Regions from separate parts of the Streptomyces sp. MB09-01 genome, predicted to be linked through region 1. Evidence: riboswitches for the same ligand, from Rfam matches in the RefSeq annotation. Region 1 holds a riboswitch; the other holds the start of a gene.

Region 1 (7,730 bases):
CGAGACCGAGCGCGCCACGACGCAGTTCCCCGAGCCCGGCAAGGTCCGCGCGGCCGCGGGCCTGTCCGGCCAGCGCGGCTACCTGGTGGAGGCGATCAAGGACTACATCGTCGAGAACAAGATCCTCGACGACAAGACCCTCGCCGAGGGCGGCTACCGGATCACCTCCACCATCGACAAGCGCCGCCAGAACGCCTTCGTCGCCGCCGTCGACGAACAGATGGTCGGCAAGCTCGACCCCGAAACGCGCAAGGCGGACCGGCTGGTGCGCGCCGGCGGGGTCTCCATCGACCCGGCCACCGGCAAGGTCGTCGCCATGTACGGCGGCATCGACTACACCAAGCAGTACGTCAACAACGCGACCCGGCACGACTACCAGGTCGCCTCCACCTTCAAGCCGTTCGTCTTCGCCTCGGCCGTCGAGAACGGCTCCCGCACCCAGGACGGCCGCCGGATCACCCCGAACACCGTGTACAACGGCGACAACAGGCGCCCGGTCGTCGGCGGCCGGATCCGCTTCAACCCCGAGAACGAGGGCCAGGTCTCGTACGGGAACATCACCGTCAACACCGCCACCGACCTCTCCGTCAACGCCGTGTACGCCCAGATGGTCGTCGACGTCGGCACCGGCAAGGTCAAGCGGACCGCCATCGACCTCGGCATCCCCGAGGACACCCCCAACTTCGTTCCGGGCCCCGCCATGGCGCTCGGCACGATGCAGGCCAGCGTCCTCGACATGGCCCAGGCCTACGCGACCCTCGCCGACCACGGCCGCCGCACCCCGTACACCTTCCTGGAGAAGATCACCAAGGGCGGCGACACGATCGGCCTGCCCGAGCGCACCCCCGCCCAGGCCATCGGCCGCGAAGCCGCCGACACCACCACCTCCATGCTGGTCAGCGTCGTGGACAACGGCACCGGTACGGCGGCCCTCGCCGCCGGCCATCCGGCCGCCGGCAAGACCGGCACCGGGGAACTGGACCGCTCGGCCTGGTTCGCGGCCTACACCCCGAACCTCGTCACGGTCGTCTCGATGATGGGCCAGGACCCGGACACCGGAACCCTGCAGTCGCTCTACGGCGCCCTCGGCGAGCCCCGTATCGGCGGCGGCGGCTACCCGGCCCGGATCTGGGCCGCCTACACGAAGACCGCCCTGGAGGGCACCGACCCCGTCGACTTCGACCTGGAACTCCAGCCGGGCGGGGCGCAGCCCCCGCCGCCCTCCCCGGAATCCAACCCTCCGCAGCAGACGCCGGACGACGAGCTCACGCCCACGCCGCCGCTACGGCCGACCCGGCCCACGGGCGGACAGGACAACGGCGGCCGCGACAACGGCGGCCAGAACCAAGGGGGTCGGAACAACGGCGGCCAGAACCAGGGGGGACAGGACAACGGCGGCCAGAACAACGGCGGCCAGGACCAGGGCGGTCAGAACAACGGGGGCCAGAACAACGGCGGCCAGACGCAGGGCGGTCAGGACGACGGCGGCACCACCCAGGGCACCCAGGGGACGACGGGCACCCAGGGCGCCGACGGCGGGCCGGCCGACGGCCAGCGCCCTCCACCGTCGGCGTTCCTCGAATGACCGCCGACGCGGGCGGTCAGTGACCGGAGGTCACCTTCAGCCCCACCACGGCGACCAGCAGCAGACAGATGAAGAAGATCCGGGAGGCGGTGACGGGCTCGCCCAGCACCGCCATACCGAGCACGGCCGCGCCGGCGGCGCCGATGCCCACCCACACCCCGTACGCGGTACCGATGGGCAGGGTCTTCGCGGCGTAGGACAGCAGCACCATGCTCGCGACGATCCCGGCGCCCGTGAACACGCTGGGCCAGAGCCGGGTGAAGCCTTCGGTGAATTTCATGCCGATCGACCAGCCGACTTCGATCACACCGGCGACGACAAGAAGAACCCAGGCCATGACGGCACCTCCGAGACATCGAGCGATACGGGGTGCGTCGTCTTGTCGTACCCGGTACGGCGCGTCTCGTCGGGTTCTCCTCCACCGTAGCAAAAGGCAGCGAAAAGGGCCGGTGACCAAGGCCACCAGCCCTTCCTCGACTCAGCTCGGGAGCGCGCGCACGCTCACAGGTACAGGCCGGTGGAGTCCTCCGACCCCTCCAGCCGCTCCGCGGCCACGGCGTGCAGGTCCCGCTCGCGCATCAGCACGTACGTCGCGCCCCGCACCTCGACCTCGGCGCGGTCCTCGGGGTCGTACAGGACCCGGTCCCCGGGCTCGACCGTCCGTACGTTCTGCCCGACCGCGACCACCTCGGCCCAGGCCAGCCGCTTGCCCACCGCGGCCGTCGCCGGAATCAGGATGCCGCCGCCCGAGCGGCGCTCGCCCTCCGGCAGGTCGGACTTCACGAGCACGCGGTCGTGCAGCATGCGGATGGGCAGCTTGTCGTGGGTGGTGTTCTCGCTCACGATCCGAACCTACCTGCCCGCGCCCGCCCCGTGCCGCTCAGGGTCACGCGCGCCTGCGTCGTGCCGACAGGACAAGCACACCGACGACACCCACCGCGAGCAGGGCGACCGGCACGATCCGCTCGGGGCGCGGAGTCCCGTCTTCGTTGCGCAGGCCGTCCCGCAGGTCCGTCACGATGCGGTTCACCGTGACGAAGGCCCGCCCGGCCGTGTGGTCGACGGTCGAGGCGACCCGGGCCCGTGCATCCCCGATGATCGTCTTCGGGTGCACGCGCACGCCGATCTCGTCGAGCGTCTCGGCGAGCTGCTCGCGGCGGCGGACGATGTCCGCCTCGATCTGTGCGGGAGTCCTGGCTTCAGGCACCGCGCTGCCTCCGTCGTCGTGGTCCGGTGGGGGGTAGTCCCCGGTGAACAGTCTGTCAGCTTAGTCTCGAGACGTACCGATCCCCTCTTGAGGAGACTGTCCAGATGAGCGAGCGACTCCAGCCGGGCGACACCGCCCCCGCCTTCACCCTGCCCGACGCGGACGGCAACGAGGTCTCGCTCGCCGACCACAAGGGCCGCAAGGTGATCGTGTACTTCTACCCGTCCGCGCTGACGCCGGGCTGCACGAAGCAGGCCTGCGACTTCACGGACAACCTGGCCGTCCTGGCCACGGCCGGCTACGACGTCATCGGCGTCTCCCCGGACAAGCCGGAGAAGCTGGCGAAGTTCCGCGAGCAGGAAAGCCTGAAGGTCACCCTGGTCAGCGACCCGGAGAAGGAAACCCTGGCGGCGTACGGCGCGTACGGCGAGAAGAAGCTGTACGGCAAGACGGTCACCGGAGTCATCCGCTCCACGGTGGTCGTCGATGAGGCGGGCAAGGTCGAGCACGCCTTCTACAACGTCAAGGCCACGGGCCACGTAGCCAAGATCATCAAGGACCTGGGCATCTGACCCACCCGCGCCCACCACAGCGGCGCACCGACCCGGCGCGGGCCGCTCCGCTTTCCGCATGGGGCCCGCGCCCCAACTGCCACTCGTTGACGGACACGTGGTGCCGAAACCCTCACGCCAAGGCTCCCGCCCTCCCCTTAGACTGAGCGCAGCCCGGTCGGACTCAATGTCTGAATGGGGCGACATGTCGCGGTTGTGGTGGAATTGGCAGTCACGCTGGGTTTAGGTCCCAGTGGGGTAAAACCCGTGGGGGTTCGAGTCCCCCCAACCGCACGTCAACGCCGAAGGCCCCGTACCGGTTGCGTACGGGGCCTTCGGCGTGTCGCGCGTCAGCCCAGGAGTTCTCGGACCACCGGGACGAGGGCGCGGAAGGCCTGGCCCCGGTGGGAGATGGCGTTCTTTTCCGCCGGGGTGAGTTCCGCGCAGGTTCGGGATTCGCCCAGGGGCTGGAGGATCGGGTCGTAGCCGAAGCCGCCCGTGCCGGACGGGGCGTGGCGGAGGGTGCCCAGGAGGCGGCCCTCGACGACGCGTTCCGTGCCGTCGGGGAGGGCGAGGGCGGCCGCGCAGAAGAAGTGCGCGCCGCGGTGCTCGTCGGCGATGTCCCCGAGCTGGGCCAGCAGGAGGTCGAGGTTCGCCTTGTCGTCTCCGTGCGCACCGGCCCAGCGGGCCGAGAAGATGCCGGGGGCGCCGTTCAGGACGTCCACGCAGAGGCCGGAGTCGTCGGCGACCGCCGGGAGGCCGGTGGCCTGCGCGAGGGCGTGCGCCTTGAGGAGGGCGTTCTCGGCGAAGGTGACCCCGGTCTCCTTGACGTCCGGGATCTCCGGGTACGCGTCCGCGCCGACCAACTCGTGAGGCAGGCCGGCTTCGGACAGGATGGCGTGGAGCTCGGAGACTTTGCCCGCGTTGCGGGTGGCCAGGATCAGGCGGCTGGGCGTCGAGGTCATGCGGCCATTATCCCGGGGTGCAGACCTTGGAGATCTCGCTGGCCGCGTCCGCGACCGGCTGGATGTCCGGGACGCTGTTGCCGCTCTCGATGGAGGTGCGGACGTTCTTCACCGCGGTGTTCATCGAGTCGATGGCCTTGCCCAGGTCGGTGTTGTCCGTCTGGTCGCCGATCTTCTTGAGGTTCGCCTCGATCTGGTCGAGCGCGTTCTGGGCGTCCTGCGGGCTGTTGCCCGCCTGGGAGACGGCCTGCTGGAGGTCGTTCGCGCCGTCGGTGATGGCCACCGCCGTGTTCGCGCAGTCCATTGCCGTGGAGATCGCGTCGCAGGCGGACAGGGCCGGGACGGTCAGTACGGCGGCCACGGCTATGGCCGCGAGGCGGAGCTTCATGCGGTTCTCCCCGGGAGCAGGATTCGGATGCGTGGACGGGCGCACGGCTGTGACACCGTGCGCCCGTGTCTTGCTAGACGCCGGGCCGGGCCCGGCGGTTGCCGCCTAGAGTTCGAGTGCGCCCAGCTGGATGGCTTCCAGGTCCGCGCAGCCGCCGGCGGCGAGGTCGAGGAGGGCGTTCAGTTCCTTGCGGTCGAAGGGCTCGCCCTCGGCGGTGCCCTGGACCTCGACGAAACGGCCGTCGCCGGTGCAGACCACGTTCATGTCGGTCTCGGCGCGCACGTCTTCCTCGTAGCAGAGGTCGAGGAGCGGGACGCCGTCGACGATGCCGACGCTGACGGCGGCGACGGTGCCGGTCAGCGGCTTGCGGCCGGCCTTGATGAGCTTCTTCTGCTGGCCCCATGCGACGGCGTCGGCGAGGGCGACGTAGGCGCCGGTGATGGCGGCGGTGCGGGTGCCGCCGTCGGCCTGGAGGACGTCGCAGTCCAGGACGATGGTGTTCTCGCCGAGGGCCTTGTAGTCGATGACGGCGCGCAGCGAGCGGCCGATGAGGCGGGAGATCTCGTGGGTGCGCCCGCCGATCTTGCCGCGTACGGATTCGCGGTCGCCGCGGGTGTTGGTGGAGCGCGGCAGCATCGAGTACTCGGAGGTGACCCAGCCTTCGCCGCTGCCCTTGCGCCAGCGCGGGACGCCTTCGGTGAAGGAGGCGGTGCAGAAGACCTTGGTGTCTCCGAAGGAGATGAGGACGGAGCCCTCGGCGTGCTTGCTCCATCCGCGTTCGATGGTGACCGGGCGGAGCTGTTCGGGCGTACGGCCGTCGATGCGAGACATGGCTCCGAGCCTAGTCCCTGTGGTGGAACGCGAAGACCCCGTCCGGGTGGTTCCGGGACGGGGTCCGCCGTGTGGCCGGCCTCAAGGGGTTCGGGTCACATCATGTCTTCGATGTCGGCGGCGATCGGGTCGGCGTCGGTGCCGATGACGACCTGGATCGCGGTGCCCATCTTGACGACGCCGTGGGCGCCGGCGGCCTTGAGTGCGGCTTCGTCGACGAGGTCGGGGTTGACGACCTCGGTGCGCAGGCGGGTGATGCAGCCCTCGACCTCTTCGATGTTGTCGATGCCGCCGAGCCCGGCGACGATCTTCTCAGCCTTGGTGGCCATGTGTTTCTCCCTGAGTGTTTCGAAGAACGAGTCTCGGCGCGGCCGGTAACACGGAGAGCCACCTGTACGGTCCGCTTTGTCACGGTAACGCACGGTTGGCGCATCTACACGAGCGCATGCCCGGCCCCTGCCGAATGATGACGATCAGCAGCAACCTGCCCACAACTGGTCTACACCAGTGTGCCGCAAGTGTTGCGGCAGCCAAAAACGGGCCGGTCAGGGAGGACGCCGATGAGCGCGAGCATCTCCGAAGCAGCGCCACGCCCGTCGTGGCGGAACCACCTGTTCCAAGGGCTGCAGAGAATGGGGCGGAGCCTTCAGCTCCCGATCGCCGTACTGCCCGCGGCAGGCATCCTGTTGCGGCTGGGACAGCCGGACGTCTTCGGCGCGGACGGCCTGCAGTGGACGGACGTCGCCAACGTGATGGCGGGCGCGGGCGGGGCGCTGCTCGACCCCGACCTCGGCCTCCCGCTCCTCTTCTGCATCGGCGTCGCGATCGGCATGGCGAAGAAGGCGGACGGTTCGACCGCCCTCGCGGCCACGGCGGGCTTCCTCGTCTACCGGGGGGTGCTGCACGCGTTCCCGAACGAGTGCCCGGAGGGGAGCCGGAACGTCGGGGGCGGGTGCCTGGGGCAGAACGACACCTTCATCGCCTTCACCTACCAGAACCCGGGCGTCTTCGGCGGCATCATCATGGGCCTGCTCGCGGCCTGGCTCTGGCAGCGGTACCACCGGGTGAAGCTGGTGGACTGGCTCGGGTTCTTCAACGGCCGCCGGCTGGTCCCGATCATCACGTCGTTCGCCGCGATCGCCTTCGCCGCGCTCTGCCTGTGGATCTGGCCGCCGGTCGGCGGCGCGCTGGAGAGCTTCTCCGACTGGCTGCGCGGGCTGGGCTCCTGGGGCGGGGGCATCTTCGGCGTCGCGAACCGCGCGCTGCTGGTGATCGGCCTGCACCAGTTCCTGAACGTGCCGATGTGGTTCCAGTTCGGGTCGTACACGGCGCCGGACGGGAAGACGTACCACGGCGACATCAACATGTTCCTGCACGGCGATCCGGACGCGGGCCTGTTCCTGTCCGGCTTCTTCCCGATCATGATGTTCGCACTGCCGGCGGCGGCGCTGGCGATCACGCACTGCGCGAAGCCGCAGCGACGCAAGGAGGTCGGCGGGCTGATGCTGTCGGTGGCGCTGACCTCGTTCGTCACCGGGATCACCGAGCCGCTGGAGTACTCCTTCCTGTTCGTCGCGCCTGCGCTGTACGTGGTGCACGCGCTGCTGACGGGCGTGTCGATGGCGGTGACCTGGGCGCTGGGCGTCCACGACGGCTTCAGCTTCTCGGCGGGCCTGATCGACTACGTCATCAACTGGCGGCTGGCGACGAAACCCTGGCTGATCGTCCCGATCGGCCTGTGCTTCGCGCTCGTCTACTACGTGGTGTTCCGTTTCGCGATCACGAAGTTCAACCTCGCGACGCCCGGCCGGGAGTCGGACGAGGAGATCGCGGCGATGGAGGCGGAGACCACGAAGGCCTGAACCCGCTCCCCGGCAGGGTGGGGAACCCGGTCCGTCAAGGGCCCCCGGATCACGATCCGGGGGCCCTTCTGCATCCACCGGGACATGTGATCCAGGCCACAGGAAATCGAAGGTTCCTTATCTATCCCTCACCGTGTTACAACTGGTCTACACCACAATTGGTGTAGACCACGAGGCGCGTTCGAGCCCCCGTGTATCCCCCCTTTCGAAGACGCCGCCGTCCCCGTTCCCCCCTGGCGGCGCCTTGCCCACTGGAGGACCTTGTGACCACGGCTGCCGCCCCCGCGGCCGAGAAGAAGAAGGGCGCTGGCGTGATGGCCGTCATGCAGCGCATCGGCCGG
Region 2 (7,730 bases), on a different contig from region 1:
ATCGCCCTAACACCCCGCGCCATCGGACCCGCGCCGCTCCAGCAGGTGTGAAGCCGGCATCGCCGCTCATGGCGGCCACCGCAGGACCACCGCCGGGAAGCCACACGCGGGAGGCCACACGGGAAGCCACAGGCGGCAGGTCACCGGCGGCAGGCCATAGGCGGGAAGCCACCGCCGGGAGGCCACACCTGGGAGGTCACCAGCGGGAGGTCACAGCCGCCAGTACGTCCCCGCATCGGAATCGACGTGCACCACGTGCCGGCCGACGCGCACCACCTGGTGGTCCGGGCCGGACCAGGAACCGGCGGCACCGGCTGCGCCGGACAGCGGAGTCCAGATCTCCAGGAAGGTACTGCCATCCGCGTTGGTGCCCCGCTCGACCAGGTTGACACCCTCCCACCGGAAAACGCCCACATCCTCACCGGGCTCGCCCCTGAGGTGGTGGAAACGCACCTGCGAGCCGTCGACGGACGTCGTCCCGGCAAAACCCCGACTGTCGGCGTAATACAACCCCGCCTGCAACCACACCACTTCACGGTCCTCGACAACAGGTCCGCCGTTGCGGCTGATACCGCGCCGCAACCACGCACCGTACCCGGGCACCGGCACCGGCACACCACCCACCGACACCGGCTCAGACCCGGCCATCAACGGCAAGATCATCCACAGCCACAAGCATCAACGGCACATTGCCCCGCACCGCCTGCGAGTACGGACAGACCGCGTCCGCCCGCTCCAGCAAAGGCTGAAGGTCCACCGCCCGCCACCCCGGCAAACTCACCGTGAGGACCACCGCAAGTCCGTAACCCGCAGCCGTGTCCGTGGTGCCGAGCTCCACTTCACAGGCCACGCGCGCGGCGGAGGCATCCGCCCCGAACTCGGCGGCGACCTCCGCAAACGCGGAGGTGAAACAGGCCGCAAAACCGGCCGCGAACAACTGCTCGGGATTGGTGGTGCCGGGCACCTTCTTGCGCGGCGGGGCCAGGCGCACGTCCAGCCGGCCGTCGTCCGTGCGGACGGATCCGGTGCGGCCGCCGACGGCATGCGCGGTCGTCCGGTACAGGCTGCGGGTAAGTGGCACGGTCATGGATTCGGCCCATCTGGCTCGACGAGAACGCTGCCCGGGTGCGGACAACGGACGGCACTGCTCGTGCAGCACCTCACGCGTCGTCGTGCGTAACCGGGTACGGCGCATCTCGTCCGGGGCCAGGAATCCGACCGCCGGACAATCTAGCAACGGTGACGGCCGGCCCGGGGCCTTGCCCCACGGTGAAGTTCCTCACCCGCCGGACCCGGGCCGAAACCGACTGCGGTACGCCCCCGGCGGCATGCCCTCCCACCGGGTGAACGCCCGAACCAGAGCCGTCGCACCACTCAGCCCCACAAGCAAGCCGATCCGATCCAACGGCAAGACCGTCGTCTCCAGCAACCACCTCGCCCGACCATGACGGGCAGCGTCGAGGAGCGCGCGCCATGACGTGCCCTCCGCGTACAGGGCCCTGCGCAGGGTTCGGACGCTGAGGTTGAGTTCCTTGGCAGGGCCTTCGGGACCCGCGTCCTCGAGCGCGGCCTGTTCCAGCCACTGCCGTACGCGCTCGGCCACGGTCACCGCCGTGGCGGCGGACAGCTGGTGCAGGAGCCGGTCGGCGTAAGCCCGGTGCAGGGCGTTGAGCGTCGGATCGTAGAGGGGGCGGCGCCTGTCGAGGTCCTCGTCGGCGACCGTGATCGCGTTCTCCGGGGCGTCGAAGGTGACGGGGCAGCCGAGGACCCGGGCGTAGGGCTCGGCCGAGCCCGCGCGGGGGTGGGCGAACGACGCGGCCAGGGGCGCCCAGTCGTCGCCGGTGATCCAGCGGGCCGCCCGCACCATGCTGCTGACGACCGCCTCCACCTGCTGGGGGTGCATGGCGGCCGGGCCGACCGTCGGCCGGTAGCAGATCCGGCCGACGCCGCCGCGACGGTGCAGGGTCACCGTGCCCGCCTGGCTCACCAGGGGGTGGTAGCGCTCGGCCGCCTGCGCGGCGTCCGCGAGGCTGGCGGAGGTGAGGACGAGGTGGCCCAGGATGTGCAGGCCTTCGGGCCGGATCCGGTCGCCCACCAGGAGCCCGGTGTGCGGGCCGGCATTCCGGGCGTGGAGCACCTCGTCCCACAGGGCGCGCATCTCGCCGTACTCCAGCCGCTCCGTGGGCAGGGCCCAGGAACCGGACGGCCCGCCGCTGCCCTCTGCCGTCGCACTCAGGACGGCGAGGGCGTACGACGCGGTGACGGAGGGCGACCCGGTGGTGGACACGGCCGCCAGTCAATGCGGGCACATCACCCCCGTCAATACCGTCCGCCGCCGTGGGACGAGCGCGGGGGGGGCGGGTTCGGAAGTCAACGCATTGGCCGCCGGAGTGAATGACGGGGCCGCGGGCCGCTCCTAAGGTCGGCCTTCGGACACCGAGGGGATCAGGGTCCCCCGGGGCGCCGGGATGCCGGGCAATCCGGAAAATCCAGGGAAGCCGGGGGAAGCGTGCTGCCCTGATCACCACCGCTCAGAGGAGTACGCCGTGATTCTCTTCCTGCTCCCCGCAGGCGACTACGACCCGACCGAGGCGGCGGTGCCGTGGGCCGCATTGCGGGACGCCGGCTTCGAGGTGCGGTTCGCAACCCCCGGCGGGAAGGTCGCGCTCGCCGACCCCAGGCTCACGGACCTCGGCTTCTCCTGGCTGTCGCCCTGGCTGATGACCCGCCGCGCCGAGCTGGCCGCCTACCGGCGCCTCACCGAGGACCCCCATTTCCTCGCCCCCTGCTCGTACGCGGATGTCGACCCGGCCGAGATCACGGGCCTCTTCGTGCCCGGTGGCCACGCCACCGGCATGCGGACGCTGCTCGAGGACGCCACCGCCCAGCGGCTGTTCGCCCGGATCTTCACTCAGGGCCTGCCGGTGGGGGCCGTCTGCCACGGCGTACTGCTCGCCGCCCGGGCCGTGGATCCCGCCACCGGGCGCTCGGTCCTCCACGGCCGGCGGACGACGGCCCTGACGTCCCTGCTGGAGCTGACGGGCTGGAACCTCACGCGGTTCTGGCTGGGGCGCTACTACCGCACGTACAGCACCACCGTGCAGCAGGAGGTCACCGCGGCGCTCGCCGATCCGCGCCACTTCCTCGCCGGCCCGCCGCTGCCCGTCCGCGACACCGCCGCCCGGCCCGGACGCGGCTTCGCCGTCAAGGACGCCAACTACGTCTCCGCGCGGTGGCCCGGCGACTGCCACCGCCTGGCGGCGGAGTACGTGGCCCTGGTCCGCGCCCATGCGGCGGGACCGGTGCAGCACCACTCGGGTTGAGCCCGGCTCCCGCATCGCGCGGGCCGGCGACCGCAGACCATCTCCGCAGTGTCATGAACGCTTCGTGAAAGGGATGGGAGGGATGGCGATGAACCGACGAAGAGCCTTCGGACGGAGCCGCTACCTGTTAGCCGGCCTGGTCCTCGCGATGGTCACCCTGGTACTCGGCCCCGCGGCCGCCGGCGCGTCGGCGGGACCGCAGTGGTGGGAGCCCGTGGCGCGCCCGGCGCCGGACTCGCAGGTCAACGTCACCGGGGAGCCGTTCACCGGGACCGACGCCCAGGGCCGGGTCCGCGGATACGTCGACGGGCACGTCCACCTGATGTCCGACGAGGGCTTCGGCGGCCGGCTGGTCTGCGGGAAGGTCTTCTCCACGGCGGGGGTGACGGACGCCCTCAAGGACTGCCCGGAGCACTATCCGAACGGCGTCCTCGCCCTCTTCGACATGATCACCAAGGGCGGTGACGGCCGGCACGACCCCAACGGCTGGCCGGCGTTCCGCGACTGGCCGGCCCATGACTCCGCCACCCACCAGCAGACCTACTACGCCTGGGTGGAGCGGGCCTGGCGGGGCGGCCAGCGGATCCTGGTGAACGACATGGTCACCAACGGGGTGATCTGCTCGCTCTACTTCTTCAAGGACCGCGGCTGCGACGAGATGACCGCGATCAGGCTCCAGATCCAGAAGACGTACGAACTCCAGGCCTACGTCGACGCCATGTACGGCGGCGCGGGCAAGGGCTGGTTCCGGGTCGTCACCGAGCCCGACCAGGCGCGCAAGGTCATCCAGGAGGGCAAGCTCGCCGTCGTCCTCGGGGTGGAGACGTCCGAACCGTTCGGCTGCAAGCAGGTGCTGGACAGCGCCCGCTGCACCATGGCCGACATCGACCGCGGCCTGGACGAACTGCACCGCCTGGGCGTGCGCAGCATGTTCCTGTGCCACAAGTTCGACAACGCCCTGTGCGGGGTCCGGTTCGACTCGGGCACCCAGGGCATGGCCATCAACGCCGGCCAGTTCCTGTCGACGGGGACCTTCTGGAGCACGGAGGCCTGCACCGGCCCCGAGCACGACAACCCGATCGGCTTCGGGCTCGCCGCCGGGCCGGCGGCAGAGGGCCATCAGCACGCAGACGCCACCGGGACGACCGAGGACACCGGAAATACGGGCGGCACGGGAACGTCCCAAGCGGAGGCGGAGGCGGAGGCCCGGATTCGCGACGCCCTGCCGGAAGGTGTGGAACTCCCGCAGTACGGAACTTCCTTGCAGGCAGCGCAGTGCAACCGCCGGGGCCTGACCGCACTGGGCGAGTACGCGGTGCTGGGCATGATGAAGCGCAGCATGATGCTGGAGATCGACCACATGAGCGTCAAGGCGGCGAACCAGGCGCTGCGCGTGCTCGAAGCCGAGCGCTATTCCGGCGTCCTGTCCACGCACGGCTGGATGGACGAGAACTGGACCGAGCGTGTCTACCGCCTGGGCGGCTTCATCACCGGCCACATGTACGAGGCTCCCGCGTTCACGGCCGAGGCGCGCAGACATGCCGCCCTGCGCGCCAAGTACGGCGCCGGGTACGGCATCGGCACCGACATGAACGGCTTCGCCTGGCTCCCCGGCCCCAGGGCCGCGGCCGGCAACCCCGTCCGGTACCCCTTCCGCAGCCCGGACGGCGGCTCGGTCCTCGACCGCCAGGTCACCGGCTCGCGCGTCTGGGACGTCAACACGGACGGCGGCGGCACCCACTACGGCCTCGTTCCGGACTGGATCGAGGACATCCGGGTGACCGGCGGCCAGGACGTGGTGGACGAGCTCATGCAGGGCGCCGAGGGCTATTTGCGCACGTGGGAGGGCGCCCGTGGCCACACCACCCCCTACGTACCCCTGGTCCGCGGCTACCGCCCCCACGCCGGGCACCTGGCCTCCTCACGCCCCCTGCCGGCCGGGTTCACCCACGAGGCGGTGTGGAAGGTGCTGCGGGACCCCGCACCCGGCACGGTCCGGCTCTACGAGTGCAAGGTGGCGGACCATTCGCTGCTGACCCCCGATCCGGGCTGCGAGGGCCGGCAGCCCCTCGGCGCGGTCAAATACGTGTACACCAAGGCGGTGCCGGGCTCGGTGCCCCTCTACCGGTGCTACATACCGTCCGTCTTCGACCACTTCGTCTCCAACAGAGCCGATTGCGAAGGGCCTTACGCGAGGGAGGGCCTGCTCGGCTACGCCATGGCGGCGACCACGCCGTAGCACCGGGCGTCAGGGCGCCCCCGGAACGTGCGGCCCGGGGGCACCTTGGCGTGGGCCGGTCTCCTCGGGGCCGCGGCCCGGTGGTTCCGGGCGCGGCCCCCGTGAGGCCGGTCAGGCGCCTTCGTCCAGGACGGTGCGGATCAGCGCCCGCTGGGCGTCGGACAGGCAGGAGTCCTGGAGATCGAGCACCTCGTCGTCGACGGTGATCCGGTAGTGATAGCCGTCGGCCAGTGGCGCTACGGCCCGTTGCGCAAGGTCCTCCAGCTCGGCCGCGTCCGCACGGCCCGACGTGTTGAGGGCACGGAGCTTCTCGTAGCCGGCGAAGCCTCCCGAGCGGGTGACGGTGATCAGCATGATGGTTCCTCCCTGTTCCCGGTGGTGTCACTCGGCCTGCGTGTCGCAGCCACTCCCGCGGATGCCCCGAACACCGGCCCTCTGTCGCGGGCCGGGGTACGGGCGCCACGAACGTCCGGAAAGCGCCGCTGCGTGGCCGGGTTGTCGGTAGCGGGCCGGATGCGGTGAAGCCGGAGGTGCGGGTGGGACGTTTCGGGTGTCGGGGGCGGGAGTGAGGAGCGTAGGCGTACGGCCGCGGGCAGGATCGCGGCCCGGGACCGTGATCGATGTGCTCGCCGGGCCGTCCTCTAGGTTGACTTCGTGATCTTGCCCTGAGGGCGGTGAAGAGCCGCCGGGGCGCGCGTTTGCACTCAGTGTGGGAGGCCGGGTTGACCGTGGTGGCGTTCGAGCAGATCGAGGATTTCGACGAGGTCGTAAGGCAGTTGGATGCGGTGGTGCCCGTCTACGGGGAGGTCTATGCGGAGGCGCCGTACGACGAGGGTCCCCAGGACGCCGTCGACTTCCTCACGCGTGCGCGCCGGCAAGCGGCACGGGACGGCTTCCGCCTCGTCCTGGCGCGGGCCTCCGGCGAGATCGCCGGCTTTTCGTACGGCTTCTGGCTCCCCGCGGATACCGGCTGGTGGAGCGCCGTGCGGGCGCCCCTCGGGGATGCCTTCGTGGAAGAGACCGGCCGGAGGACCTTCAACCTCGCCGAGCTCGCGGTGCGGAGGGGGTGGCGCCGGCAGGGCATCGCCGCAGAGCTGCACCGGCGTCTGATAGCCGGCCTGGAGGCCGAGCGGATCGCGCTCACGATGCGGCCGGAGCCTGAGGCAGCGCCCGCACAGGCGGCGTACGGAGCTTGGGGCTACCGGAACGTCGGCCGGGCTCAGTACGGGGACGCGTCCCCCGCGTACGACGTCATGGTGCTGCCCCTGCGCTGAGCGGCCGCGGCACGACGCCCCTGGCCGAAGTCGCGGCGCGTCCGGGTGGCGGCCTTCACCCGGTCGGGCCAAGCGGAGGCGGCCCACTGCCGCGAATGGCCCAGGATCGGGACACCGGGCAGGCCGTGAATCGGATGAGATGCCTAACGTCGCAGAGGCAGGCAGATCGGTTCACGGAGCTCACGGAGGTGTCATGTCCCATCGAGGCCGCTGGCTGGCGGGCGCCTGCACGAGTACGGTCGCAGCCGCCCTCCTCGTCACCGGGGGCGCCTTCGCGCCACCGCCGCGGGACGTTGCCCGTACGGGTGGCGGGGCCGAGGTCGCCGTGGGCGCCTACCTCCACTACGGCTCGCCCGGCGTCGAGAGGATGCAGGGACTCTCGAGCTGGCTCGGGGGTACCGACCTGCGCGCCGGGCACACCTACCTGCCCGGCGACACCTGGTCGAACATCGAGGGAGCACCCGATTCCCTGCGCAGCTGGGCACGGTGGCGCAAGGCGAGGGCCGATCGGCTGTTCGTCCTGAACGTGCCCATGCAGGAGCACAACGAGGGCGGCGTCCCCGACCACCGGGTCGCCGAGCTGATCCGCGCCGGCGCGCAGGGTGAGCACGACCACCACTACCGGCGGCTGGCCGAGCGTCTGGTCGACCTCGGGGTGCCGGACACGGTGATCGTGCTCGGGTGGGAGATGAACGGCTTCGACTACACCCACCGATGCCGGCCCGACCCCGAGAACTGGAAGAGGTACTGGCGGCGCATCGTGGCTGCCATGCGCTCGGTGGAGGGGCAGCACTTCCGTTTCGATTTCGCCCCCAATCGCGGCAGCGACGCGATCGCCTGGACCAGCTGCTATCCCGGTGACGACGTGGTCGACGTCATCGGCATGGACACCTA

What was found. Region 1 has a riboswitch for guanidine ahead of PV721_RS26070 (DMT family transporter). Riboswitches for the same ligand answer to the same signal wherever they lie in the genome.
Positions count from the first base shown of each region.
Region 2: linked by a shared signal. The riboswitch ahead of PV721_RS19880 (Ohr family peroxiredoxin) and the one ahead of PV721_RS26070 (DMT family transporter) in region 1 are both predicted to bind guanidine.

Region 1 is NZ_JARAYQ010000139.1:94-7,823, forward strand. It holds partial or broken gene PV721_RS26065 (transglycosylase domain-containing protein) at 1-1,585, shown strand, start outside; gene PV721_RS26070 (DMT family transporter) at 1,602-1,922, opposite strand; guanidine-III (ykkC-III) riboswitch at 1,954-2,023, opposite strand; gene PV721_RS26075 (GroES family chaperonin) at 2,087-2,428, opposite strand; gene PV721_RS26080 (DUF3618 domain-containing protein) at 2,472-2,792, opposite strand; gene bcp (thioredoxin-dependent thiol peroxidase) at 2,897-3,364, shown strand; tRNA gene PV721_RS26090 (tRNA-Leu) at 3,554-3,637, shown strand; gene rdgB (RdgB/HAM1 family non-canonical purine NTP pyrophosphatase) at 3,694-4,308, opposite strand; gene PV721_RS26100 (hypothetical protein) at 4,316-4,696, opposite strand; gene rph (ribonuclease PH) at 4,802-5,527, opposite strand; gene PV721_RS26110 (PTS glucose/sucrose transporter subunit IIB) at 5,623-5,949, opposite strand; gene PV721_RS26115 (PTS transporter subunit EIIC) at 6,088-7,389, shown strand; gene PV721_RS26120 (PTS transporter subunit EIIC) at 7,704-7,730, shown strand, end outside.
Region 2 is NZ_JARAYQ010000088.1:22,414-30,143, reverse strand. It holds gene PV721_RS19885 (hypothetical protein) at 211-648, opposite strand; gene PV721_RS19880 (Ohr family peroxiredoxin) at 635-1,087, opposite strand; guanidine-III (ykkC-III) riboswitch at 1,162-1,223, opposite strand; gene PV721_RS19875 (AraC family transcriptional regulator) at 1,280-2,287, opposite strand; gene PV721_RS19870 (type 1 glutamine amidotransferase domain-containing protein) at 2,547-3,323, shown strand; gene PV721_RS19865 (hypothetical protein) at 3,472-5,562, shown strand; gene PV721_RS19860 (protealysin inhibitor emfourin) at 5,674-5,916, opposite strand; gene PV721_RS19855 (GNAT family N-acetyltransferase) at 6,291-6,836, shown strand; gene PV721_RS19850 (glycoside hydrolase family 26 protein) at 7,030-7,730, shown strand, end outside.